Regions from separate parts of the Streptomyces sp. NPDC086549 genome, predicted to be linked through region 1. Evidence: riboswitches for the same ligand, from Rfam matches in the RefSeq annotation. Region 1 holds a riboswitch; each other region holds the start of a gene.
What was found. A riboswitch is a leader RNA that binds a small molecule or an ion and turns the genes downstream of it on or off. The one in region 1 is predicted to bind S-adenosylmethionine.
Positions count from the first base shown of each region.

Region 2: linked by a shared signal. The riboswitch ahead of ACIPSA_RS01710 (aminotransferase class V-fold PLP-dependent enzyme) and the one ahead of thrC (threonine synthase) in region 1 are both predicted to bind S-adenosylmethionine.
Region 3: linked by a shared signal. The riboswitch ahead of ACIPSA_RS18205 (amino acid ABC transporter permease) and the one ahead of thrC (threonine synthase) in region 1 are both predicted to bind S-adenosylmethionine.

Region 1 is NZ_JBIVBS010000004.1:147,073-150,338, reverse strand. It holds gene ACIPSA_RS15575 (ubiquitin-like small modifier protein 1) at 1-55, opposite strand, end outside; gene thrC (threonine synthase) at 52-1,335, opposite strand; SAM riboswitch class I at 1,354-1,499, opposite strand; gene ACIPSA_RS15565 (glucosyl-3-phosphoglycerate synthase) at 1,628-2,599, shown strand; gene ACIPSA_RS15560 (trehalose-6-phosphate synthase) at 2,703-3,266, shown strand, end outside.
Region 2 is NZ_JBIVBS010000001.1:367,775-371,040, reverse strand. It holds gene trpD (anthranilate phosphoribosyltransferase) at 1-833, shown strand, start outside; SAM riboswitch class IV at 909-1,025, shown strand; gene ACIPSA_RS01710 (aminotransferase class V-fold PLP-dependent enzyme) at 1,209-2,570, shown strand; gene ACIPSA_RS01705 (Lrp/AsnC family transcriptional regulator) at 2,663-2,944, opposite strand; gene ACIPSA_RS01700 (rhomboid family intramembrane serine protease) at 2,986-3,266, opposite strand, start outside.
Region 3 is NZ_JBIVBS010000005.1:51,148-54,413, reverse strand. It holds gene ACIPSA_RS18210 (amino acid ABC transporter ATP-binding protein) at 1-561, opposite strand, end outside; gene ACIPSA_RS18205 (amino acid ABC transporter permease) at 558-1,541, opposite strand; SAM riboswitch class IV at 1,907-2,016, opposite strand; gene ACIPSA_RS18200 (glutathione S-transferase C-terminal domain-containing protein) at 2,093-2,980, opposite strand.

The DNA of each region.
Region 1 (3,266 bases):
CTTTGCCGCCCGTGTAGGTGCGCAGGATGGTGGGGATGCGGACGGTCACGCTCATGCGAGGCCAGCCTCTCGGAAGGAGTCCAGGTTCGGGCGGATGGTCGCGGTCAGGCCGGTGCCGGCCACCGCGTCGAGGGTCTTGAGGCCGTCACCCGTGTTCAGGACGACGGTGGTCTTGGTCGGGTCGAGGACCCCGTCCTTGATGAGCTTCTGCGTCACGCCCACCGTCACACCGCCCGCGGTCTCCGCGAAGATGCCCTCGGTGCGGGCCAGCAGCTTGATGGCGTCCACGACCTGCTCGTCCGTCACGTCCTCCACCGCGCCGCCCGTGCGGCGCGCGATGTCGAGGACGTACGGGCCGTCGGCCGGGTTGCCGATGGCGAGGGACTTGGCGATGGTGTTCGGCTTCTGCGGACGGACGACGTCGTGGCCGGCCTTGAAGGCGACGGACACCGGGGAGCAGCCCTCGGCCTGGGCGCCGAAGATCTTGTACGGCCGGTCCTCGACGAGCCCCAGCTTGATCAGCTCCTGCAGACCCTTGTCGATCTTCGTGAGCTGCGATCCGGAGGCGATCGGGACGACGATCTGGTCCGGGAGCCGCCAGCCGAGCTGCTCGCAGATCTCGTACGCCAGGGTCTTCGACCCCTCCGCGTAGTACGGCCGCAGGTTGACGTTGACGAAGCCCCAGCCCTCGCCGGCCGGGTCGCCGATCAGCTCGGAGCAGAAGCGGTTCACGTCGTCGTAGTTGCCCTCGATACCGACGAGCTCGCCGCCGTAGACCGCGGCCATGACGACCTTGCCCTGCTCCAGGTCGTGCGGGATGAACACGCAGGAGCGCAGGCCGGCGCGGGCGGCCGCGGCGCCGACGGCGCCTGCGAGGTTGCCCGTGGAGGAGCAGGACAGGGTGGTGAAGCCGAAGGCGCGGGCGGCCTCCAGGGCCTGGGCGACGACGCGGTCCTTGAAGGAGTGCGTCGGGTTGCCGGAGTCGTCCTTCACGTAGAGACCACCGGTCACACCCAGCTCGCGCGCCAGGTTGTCGGCCTTGACGAGCTTGGTCCAGCCGGGGTTGATGTTCGGCTTTTCGGCCACGTCCGCGGGGACGGGCAGCAGCGGCGCGTAGCGCCAGATGTTCGCGGGTCCCGCTTCGATGCGCCGGCGCAGTTCCTCGGTGTCGTAGGCCGAGAAGTCGTACGCGATCTCCAGCGGGCCGAAACACTCCTCGCAGGCGAACACCGGTCCGAGGGGTACCCGGTGACCGCATTCCCGGCAGCTCAGCGCAGCGGCTGGGCCGAGGTCGACGGTGGAATCGGTGGTGGTGGCAACGGTCTGCACAGCCATGAGAGGCGAGGCCCTTTCTCCTCATCTTCCTCACGACGCATCTCGCCGTGAGACGGATTTGGCACCTTCCCTAGCCGGGAGCCTCGCTGCACAGGTCAGGAGTACCGACTGGAGGGTTGCCGGGGCTTCATCGGGCCGTGTCCCTCTGCCCCTCTGGATGAGCTGTATTCGGTTGTCGACGCCCTTGGCCCTCGACATGCGATGGTCATCGGCGTTGTTCAAGACTGTAACCGAAGGCCAGGACAGTTGAGATAGTCGTCCGTACCGCGAGACACGTGAGGAGCCGCTGACTGTGCTGGAAGAAGTCGAGCGCTGGCTGGCCACCCACTCCTGGTCCGTGACCGATCGCCCCCTCCACAAGATCCTCGCCGCCAAGCAGCGGACGGCGCAGTCGGTCTCCGTCGTCCTGCCCGCGCTCAACGAGGAGGAGACGGTCGGCGACATCGTCACCGTGATCCGCCACGACCTCATGCGACAGGTTCCGCTCGTCGACGAGATCGTCGTCGTCGACTCCGGGTCCACCGACCGCACCTCCGCGGTGGCCGCCGCCGCGGGCGCCCGGGTCGTCCACCGCGACGACATCCTGCCGCGCATCCCGGCCGTCCCCGGCAAGGGGGAAGTCCTGTGGCGCTCCCTGCTGGTCACGAGCGGGGACATCGTCTGCTTCATCGACGCCGATCTGAGGGAGTTCTCCTCCGACTTCGTCTCCGGGATCGTCGGCCCGCTGCTCACCGACCCCGAGGTCGATCTGGTCAAGGCCATGTACGACCGCCCGCTGGGCACTGAGCTGAATTCGCTCGCCTCCGGCAAGACAGCGGGCCAGGGCGGCCGGGTCACCGAGCTGATGGCCCGCCCCCTGCTGAACATGCACTGGCCGCAACTGGCCGGATTCGTGCAGCCGCTCGGCGGCGAGTACGCAGCCCGCCGCTCGCTGCTCGAACAGCTCCCGTTCCCCGTCGGCTACGGCGTGGAGCTGGGCATGCTGGTCGACGCCCTGCACCTGGTGGGCCTGGACGCCCTCGCCCAGGTCGACGTGGGCGTGCGCAAGCACCGGCACCAGGACGGGCAGGCGCTGGGCCGGATGGCGGCGGCGATCTACCGCACCGCGCAGCTTCGCCTGGCCCGCGGTCACCTCATCCGTCCCTCCCTCACCCAGTTCGAGCGGGGCGACGACGGCTTCGAGCCACGCACCTACTCGGTGGACGCGGAGGAGCGGCCGCCGATGGCGGAGATCGCGGAGTACGCCTCGCGCAGAGTGGCCTGATCGGGCGGAATGGCCTTGATCGGCTGGAGAACGGCTGTATACGGCCCCCTCGCACGGTGGAACGTACGTTTGAGCGTTTCCGGGCCGGGCTAAGTTGAGGCGTATGGCTTCCACGCACGGCGCTGAGGTGCTGGTCGCGTCCAATCGCGGCCCGGTTTCGTACGAGGTCCTTGAGGACGGTGCGCTGCACGCCAAGCGGGGCGGCGGCGGGCTGGTCTCGGGGCTGTCGGCCATCGGGCCGCACACGGACGCGGTGTGGGTGTGCGCCGCGCTGAGCGACGCCGACCGGGAGGCCGTGCGCCGCTCGCACGGCGGCCGCCGGCTGTCCGTGGACGCGACCGGCGGCCAGCAGGTGCGGATGCTGGACATCGACGCGACGGTCTTCTCCGACGCGTACAACGGCGTCGCCAACTCCGTGCTCTGGTTCGTCCACCACATGCTGTACCAGACCCCGCTGGAGCCGGTCTTCGACGCGGAGTTCCGGCGCCAGTGGGCGTCGTACGAGGCGTACAACCGGGCCTTCGCCGAGGCGCTGGCGGAGGAGGCCGCGGAGGGTGCCGCGGTGGTGATCCAGGACTACCACCTCGCCCTCGCCCCCCGGATGCTCCGGCAGCTCCGGCCCGATCTGCGGATCGGCCACTTCTCGCACACCCCGTGGGCCCCGCCG
Region 2 (3,266 bases), on a different contig from region 1:
AGCACGCCAACACGATCGAGGTGTCGGGCCGCACGGTCGACATCGTCGGCACGGGCGGCGACGGCGCGAAGACGGTGAACATCTCCACGATGTCGGCGCTCGTGGTGGCCGGCACGGGAGCGAAGGTCGTCAAGCACGGCAACCGGGCGGCCTCGTCCGCGTCGGGCTCCTCGGACGTCCTGGAGAAGCTGGGCGTCAACCTCGACCTCACGCCCCGGCGGGTGGCCGAGGTCGCGGAGGAGGCGGGCATCACCTTCTGCTTCGCGGTGAAGTTCCACCCGGCACTGCGCCATGTCGCCGCCGCCCGCGGCCAGTTGGGCATCCGGACGGTCTTCAACGCCCTCGGCCCGCTGACCAACCCGGCGAAGGTCAAGTCCCAGGCGGTGGGCGTCGCCGACCCGCGCATGGCGCCGATGATCGCCGGCGTGCTCGCCGACCGGGGCAACTCCTCCCTGGTCTTCCGCGGCGACGACGGCCTCGACGAGCTGACCACGACGTCCACCTCCCACGTCTGGGTCGTCCGGGACGGCAAGGTCACCGAGGAGAGCTTCGACCCGCGGGACGTCGGGATCGAACTGGTGCCGGTCGAGGCGCTGCGGGGCGGGGACCCGTCGTACAACGCGGCGGTGGCACTGCGGCTCCTCGACGGCGAGACGGGCCCCGTGCGGGACGCGGTGCTCCTGAACTCGGCGGCGGCCCTCGTGGCCCTCGACCCGGGCCCCGGGACGCTGGCCGAGCAGCTCCGGGCCGGCATGGACAAGGCCGCGGAGTCCATCGACTCCGGCGCGGCCAAGCGGGTGCTGGAGCGCTGGGTGGCGGCCAGCAACGCGTAACGGAACCCGAGCAGCGGTCCCGCGATCCGGACACGGGTTGCGGGACCGCGATCACTTCACGTACGTTCCTTTTCAGGTCATGAGTGACAGTCATGAGGCCCCGGCCGACTGTCCGGCAACCCTCCGTCCGTGGCGGGGTGCCCCGGGTGAGGACCAGGCCGTGGGCAGCAAGGTCCACGGCAAGCGCGGACCCCTCGCACACCAGGGGTCCTGGTCGTCGAGGGAGCCTTCTGTGAGCAAGCGAATGCGATAGGGCGTAGAGCCCCGCCTCCGCGTACCCCTTTTCTCGTCCCCGCGCTTGAGCCGTGCGCGCTCGATGCCCGAGCCGTGCGCGCTCGCGTGGTGGTTCCGCCTTGCCTCTCACGGGAGTTCGCCATGTCTGTCTCCACCGCTGCCGCCGTCCGGACCATTTGTGCCCCGCTGCCCGTTCTGGGTCATGACGTCACCGTCCCGCTCGTCACGGGCGGCGAAGTCGCCTACGCCGCCCTCGACTACGCGGCCAGCGCGCCCGCACTCCAGCGGGTCTGGGACGACGTGGCCGCGTACGCCCCCTACTACGGCAGCGTCCACCGCGGTGCCGGCTACCTCTCCCAGCTCTCCACCGACCTCTTCGAGAACGCCCGGAAGACGGTCGCCGAGTTCCTCGACTGCCGCACGGCCGATCAGGTGATCTTCACCCGGTCCACCACCGACTCGCTGAACCTGCTCGCCGCCGCGCTCCCCGCCGACTGCCAGGTCTTCGTCTTCGAGACCGAGCACCACGCCTCCCTGCTGCCCTGGAAGGACGCCCGGGTCAGCTACCTCGACGCCCCGCGCAGCCCGCGGGAGGCCGTCGAGACCCTGGAGCGGGCCCTCGCCGACCGAGACCCTCACGGCCCGGCCCTCGTCTGCGTCACCGGCGCTTCGAACGTCACCGGCGAGCTGTGGCCCGTACGCGAACTGGCCGCCGCCGCGCATGCGCACGGCGCCCGGATCGTGCTGGACGCCGCCCAGCTGGCCCCGCACCACCCGGTGTCCCTGAAGGACCTCGACGTCGACTGGGTCGCCTTCTCCGGGCACAAGCTGTACGCCCCGTTCGGCTCGGGCGTGCTGGCCGGCCGCGCCGACTGGCTGCGCGCGGCCGAGCCGTACCTCGCGGGCGGCGGCGCCAGCCGCACGGTCACGCGGCGCGAGGACGGGGGAGTGGCCGTGGAGTGGCACGACGGCGCCGCCCGCCACGAGGCCGGCTCCCCGAACGTCATCGGCGCCTACTCCATCGCCTCCGCGTGCAAGGCGCTCACGGAGGCGGGCTTCGAGACCCTGGTCGCCCGCGAGCAGTACCTGATCGACACGGTCCGGGCCGGGCTCGCCGAGGTCCCCGAGGCCAGGGTGCTCTCCCTCTTCGGCGACGACGCCCCGCGCGTCGGCGTGATCTCCTTCGTCGTCGAGGGCTGGAACAGCTCCCACTTCGCGGCCGCCCTGTCCGCCGAGTACGGCATCGGCGTCCGCGACGGCCTGTTCTGCGCCCACCCCCTCGTCCGCACCCTGCTGGGCAGCGACCCGCAGTCCCAGGGCGAGTGCGGTGCCCCGGAGGCCGCGCCCGGCGAGAAGTCCCTCAACGCCGTCCGCGTCAGCTTCGGCGCGGGCACGCCGGACGAGCACGTCGAGCGGTTCGTGAACGCCGTGAAGGAACTGGTCCTGGACGGCGCCAAGTGGCAGTACCGCACCGAGGACGGGCGCTGCGTCCCGGCGGTCTGACCGCCGTACGGCACCGCCCGGTACGGGACAGGGAAGTGTCTACGCGGTGCGTGCGGCGAACGGCTCCACCGCGTGGACGTACAACGTCAGCCTCAGTTGTCCAGCCCGATCGAGAACGCCGCCTCGAGGTCGTGCTGCGAGTACGTGCGGAAGGCCACGTGCGTGTCCGTCGCCTCCACGCCGGCGATCTTGCTGATCCGCCCCGGGATGACGTCCGCCAGATTCTCGTGCTCCCTGACCCTCACCATGGCGATCAGGTCGTACGTACCGGTGACGGAAAAGACCTCGCTCACCGAATCCAGCGAAGCGATCTGCTCCGCGATCTCGGGGATCCGGTCCACGCTGGTCTTGATGAGCACGATCGCGGTGATCACGGCTGGTTCTCTCCCTCGGGGCCCGTCGCTGGGCTCTCACCCTACTCGCGGTCCAGCCGGCCCGGTCGTTCTGCCGGGGGTCCGGAGGCTGTCCCCCGGGAGGACACGGCAGTCGTCCGCCCGAACCGCACCCACGCGAAGAGGAAGCCCAGCGAGAAGCCGACCAGGTGGGCGAGGTAGGCCACCCCCGGCCCCTGGGAGGCGTGGCTCGCCGCCAGCCACTGCAGGGCCGCCCAGAAGGGCAGGACGACCCAGGCGGGGAAGCGCAGGGGGAGGAAGAACAGGAAGGGGAGGAGACTGGTGACACGGGCGTCGGGGAACA
Region 3 (3,266 bases), on a different contig from region 1:
CGAGGTCGGTTCGTCGAAGAGGATGATCCCGGGGCGCAGGGCGAGGGCTCGGGCGATGGCCACGCGCTGCTGCTGGCCGCCGGACAGCTGCCGCGGGTAGGCGCCGATCCGTTCGCCGAGGCCCACCCGGCCGAGGAGTTCGCGGGCCAGCTCCTGCGCCTCGGACTTGGTCAGCCTGCCGGTGGCGACCGGGGCCGCGGCCACGTTGTCGAGGACGGTGAGGTGCGGGAAGAGGTTGAAGTTCTGGAAGACGAAGCCGATCCGGCTGCGCTGCGCCAGGATGGCGCGCTCGCTGAGCTCCTTGAGGCGCTCGCCGGTGCGCTTCACACCGATCAGCTCGCCGCCGACACTCACGTAGCCGATCTCGGGCTTCTCCAGGTGGTTGATCACCCGCAGCAGCGTGGACTTGCCGGAGCCGGAGGGGCCGAGGACGACGGTGACCTCGCCGGGGCGCACGGTCAGGTCGATGCCGTCGAGGACGCGGTGGGTGCCGTACCACTTGTGGACGTCGTGCACTTCGAGGGCGGCGGGGGCCGGCTCAAGGGTCTTGGTGCTGGTCATACGGCGGCCTCCCGGCGCAGCCGGGCCCGCAGCTCGGTGAGTGCGGCCCGCGCCTTCTGCAACGGTGTCGGCGGCAGGGTGCGGGTGGCGCCCCGGGCGAAGTACCGCTCGACGTAGAACTGGACGACGGACACGGCGCTGGTGAGGAGCAGGTACCAGACGGTGGCGACCAGCAGCAGCGGCACGATGTCGCCGGGGTAGGTGCTGCCCATGCTCTGCACCGTGCCGAACAGGTCGAGCAGCGACACGTAGAACACCAGGGAGGTGCTCTTGATCAGACCGATGAGCTGGTTGACGTAGTTCGGGGTGATGGATCTGAGAGCCTGCGGGAAGACGATCCGGGTGAACTGGTAGCGCTTGGGCAGGCCGAGGGCCGCCGCCGCCTCGTGCTGGCCCTGGTCGACGGAGAGGATGCCACCGCGGACGACCTCCGCCGCGTAGGCCGCCTCGTTGAGGCTGAGGCCGATCACGGCGACGGTCAGGTCGGTGGCCAGCCTGGACTCGTCGAAGGTGACGAAGGCGGGTCCGAACGGTATGCCCAGGCTCACCGTCTTGTACAGGGCGCTGAAGTTGTAGAGGAAGATCAGGACGACGATCAGCGGCACGGAGCGGAAGAGCCAGGTGTACACCCAGCTCACGGCGCGCAGCACCGGGCTGCCGGAGAGGCGTCCGAGGGCGAGCAGGATGCCGCCGAGGAGGCCGAGGACCGCGCTGAGCGCGGCGACTTCGAGAGTGATGACCAGACCGTCGAGGACGGTGGGGCGCAGGAACCAGTAGCGGAAGCGGTCCCACTGGTAGAAGGGGTTGGTGACCAGGCCGTGGGCGATCTGCGCGACGAGCACCAGCACGACGGCGGTGACGATCCACCGGCCGGGGCGGCGCAGCGGCTGAACTCGCTGTGCTGTCAGGGTTCTTGACGGGGTGTCGGCGGGTGGTGCCTCCTCGACGAGGGACACGACGGCGCCTGGTGGTTCACTCATGACGGGCTCCGGCGGAGTCGGAATCCCGGACCGTGGCGAGTCGTACGCGGACCACTACGGCGGCACTACGGCACGAAGCGGCATGAAGCGGTACGACGGAGACGCACGGGACGGGGGCTGGGCGGACAACGGCACACCGCTCGGGCGGTGTTCGTCAGGAACGCGGGGGCTGGGAGGTGGCGTCAGCCCCGACAGCGGGCACGGCCCGATGCGGTACACAGTGCGCTGTTGACCCGGAGCAGATCGACGGCGCGGTTGGCGACAAGGAGGTTCGCGTACGCCGGTACGCAACCCTGCGGACGGCTCGCGGCCGTCCTGGGAGCTGCGTACATGGCGTCACCTGTCACTGTTCGGGCCCGGTTGGGCCTTCGCGCTTACCGAAACGTCATCCGGTCCGGTCGTCACCTGGGGCACCCCACCGCGGTGCGAGGGTTGCCGGTCAGCAAGCCAGGGCTTGTCGCTGACGCTCATGACCGTTCTGGGCGTAAGTAACGCAGTCACCCGAACGAATGTCAACATGTGTCCACTTGATGGAACGGATCAACCCGCTCTCACCTGCGCAGACATCCCGGGGCGTCCGCCGCGTGGCCGGCCCAGTCCAGGATCTGGACGGCGGCTCCGGCCGCCTCCAGGCCCTGGCAACGGGCGTGATGGCGGCGGGCGATGCCGTCGAGGTCGAGGTGGGCGCCGAAGGCCGGGTGCGCGGCCAGGCGCCGGGCGTACGCCCACAGCGCCGGGTGGCCGGCGATGCGGTGCACGGCGGAGGCGTCCAGATGGTGGCGGTGCACGGTGTCGAGCTGGACCAGACTCACCCACAACTCGACGTCGGCCGCGGTGAGTCGGCCGTCGACGAGGTACTCCTGTCCGGCCAGCCGCCGCTCCAGCTCACCCAGGGTGCCGAGCAGCACGTCGAGCGCGGCGGCGCGCTCCGCCGGGTCGGCGTCGGCCCGTCCGGCGCACTGCCCGGCCTCCTCGACGCCCTCCGCACACAGCCGCCCGACGGCCTCGATCTCCGCCTGCGCTCCGCACGGGTGGAGCGTGGTGCGGTCGTCGCCGAAGCAGCGGTCCAGGTCGCGCAGGATGTCCGGGGTGTGGGTGCTGACGATCCGTCCGGACCAGTCGTCGCTGAGCACCGGCGCGAGGGCCGGTCCGGTGTACCGGTGCGCGCTGGCCTCGTACAGCGGACGCAGTGCGCAGTGGCCGCCGCCGGGGCAGTCGGGGACGGCGGGCAGGAAGGTCACGGGACAGATGTCGTCGAGGGCGAGGAGGCTGTGGCCGACGGCGAGGCGCAGGCCGTCCGGACAGGCGGTGGACAGATGGAGGCGGTAGCGGCGCGGCACGGCGTAGTGGCCGCTGCGGGCACCCCGGCCGACTCTGCCCCGGAAGGCGGGGGCGGGCCGGCGGGTGGAGGGAACGGCGGCGAGCGGAGTGATGGACATGCGTCTCCCCGGGATACGGGCGCGCGGACGTACGCGCGGCGGAAGCGTTCGTCGGTGGATGGGCGCCGGGCCGACGACAGGGCCCGGCGGCCGGATCGGCTCAGGAGGCTGATCGTGCGCTGCAGACACGCAGCAGGTCGATGTGACGACGGGAGGTCAGAAGAGGCGACGGCCCCGGGGTACGGCTCACTCTGCCGGTGACCGTGTCAAGGCGCCCCATGTTTCCCTATCCATTCACTAGGATTCCCATCTGGAGTGTCGATCGGCCTCCGCGCCACGTCAAGGG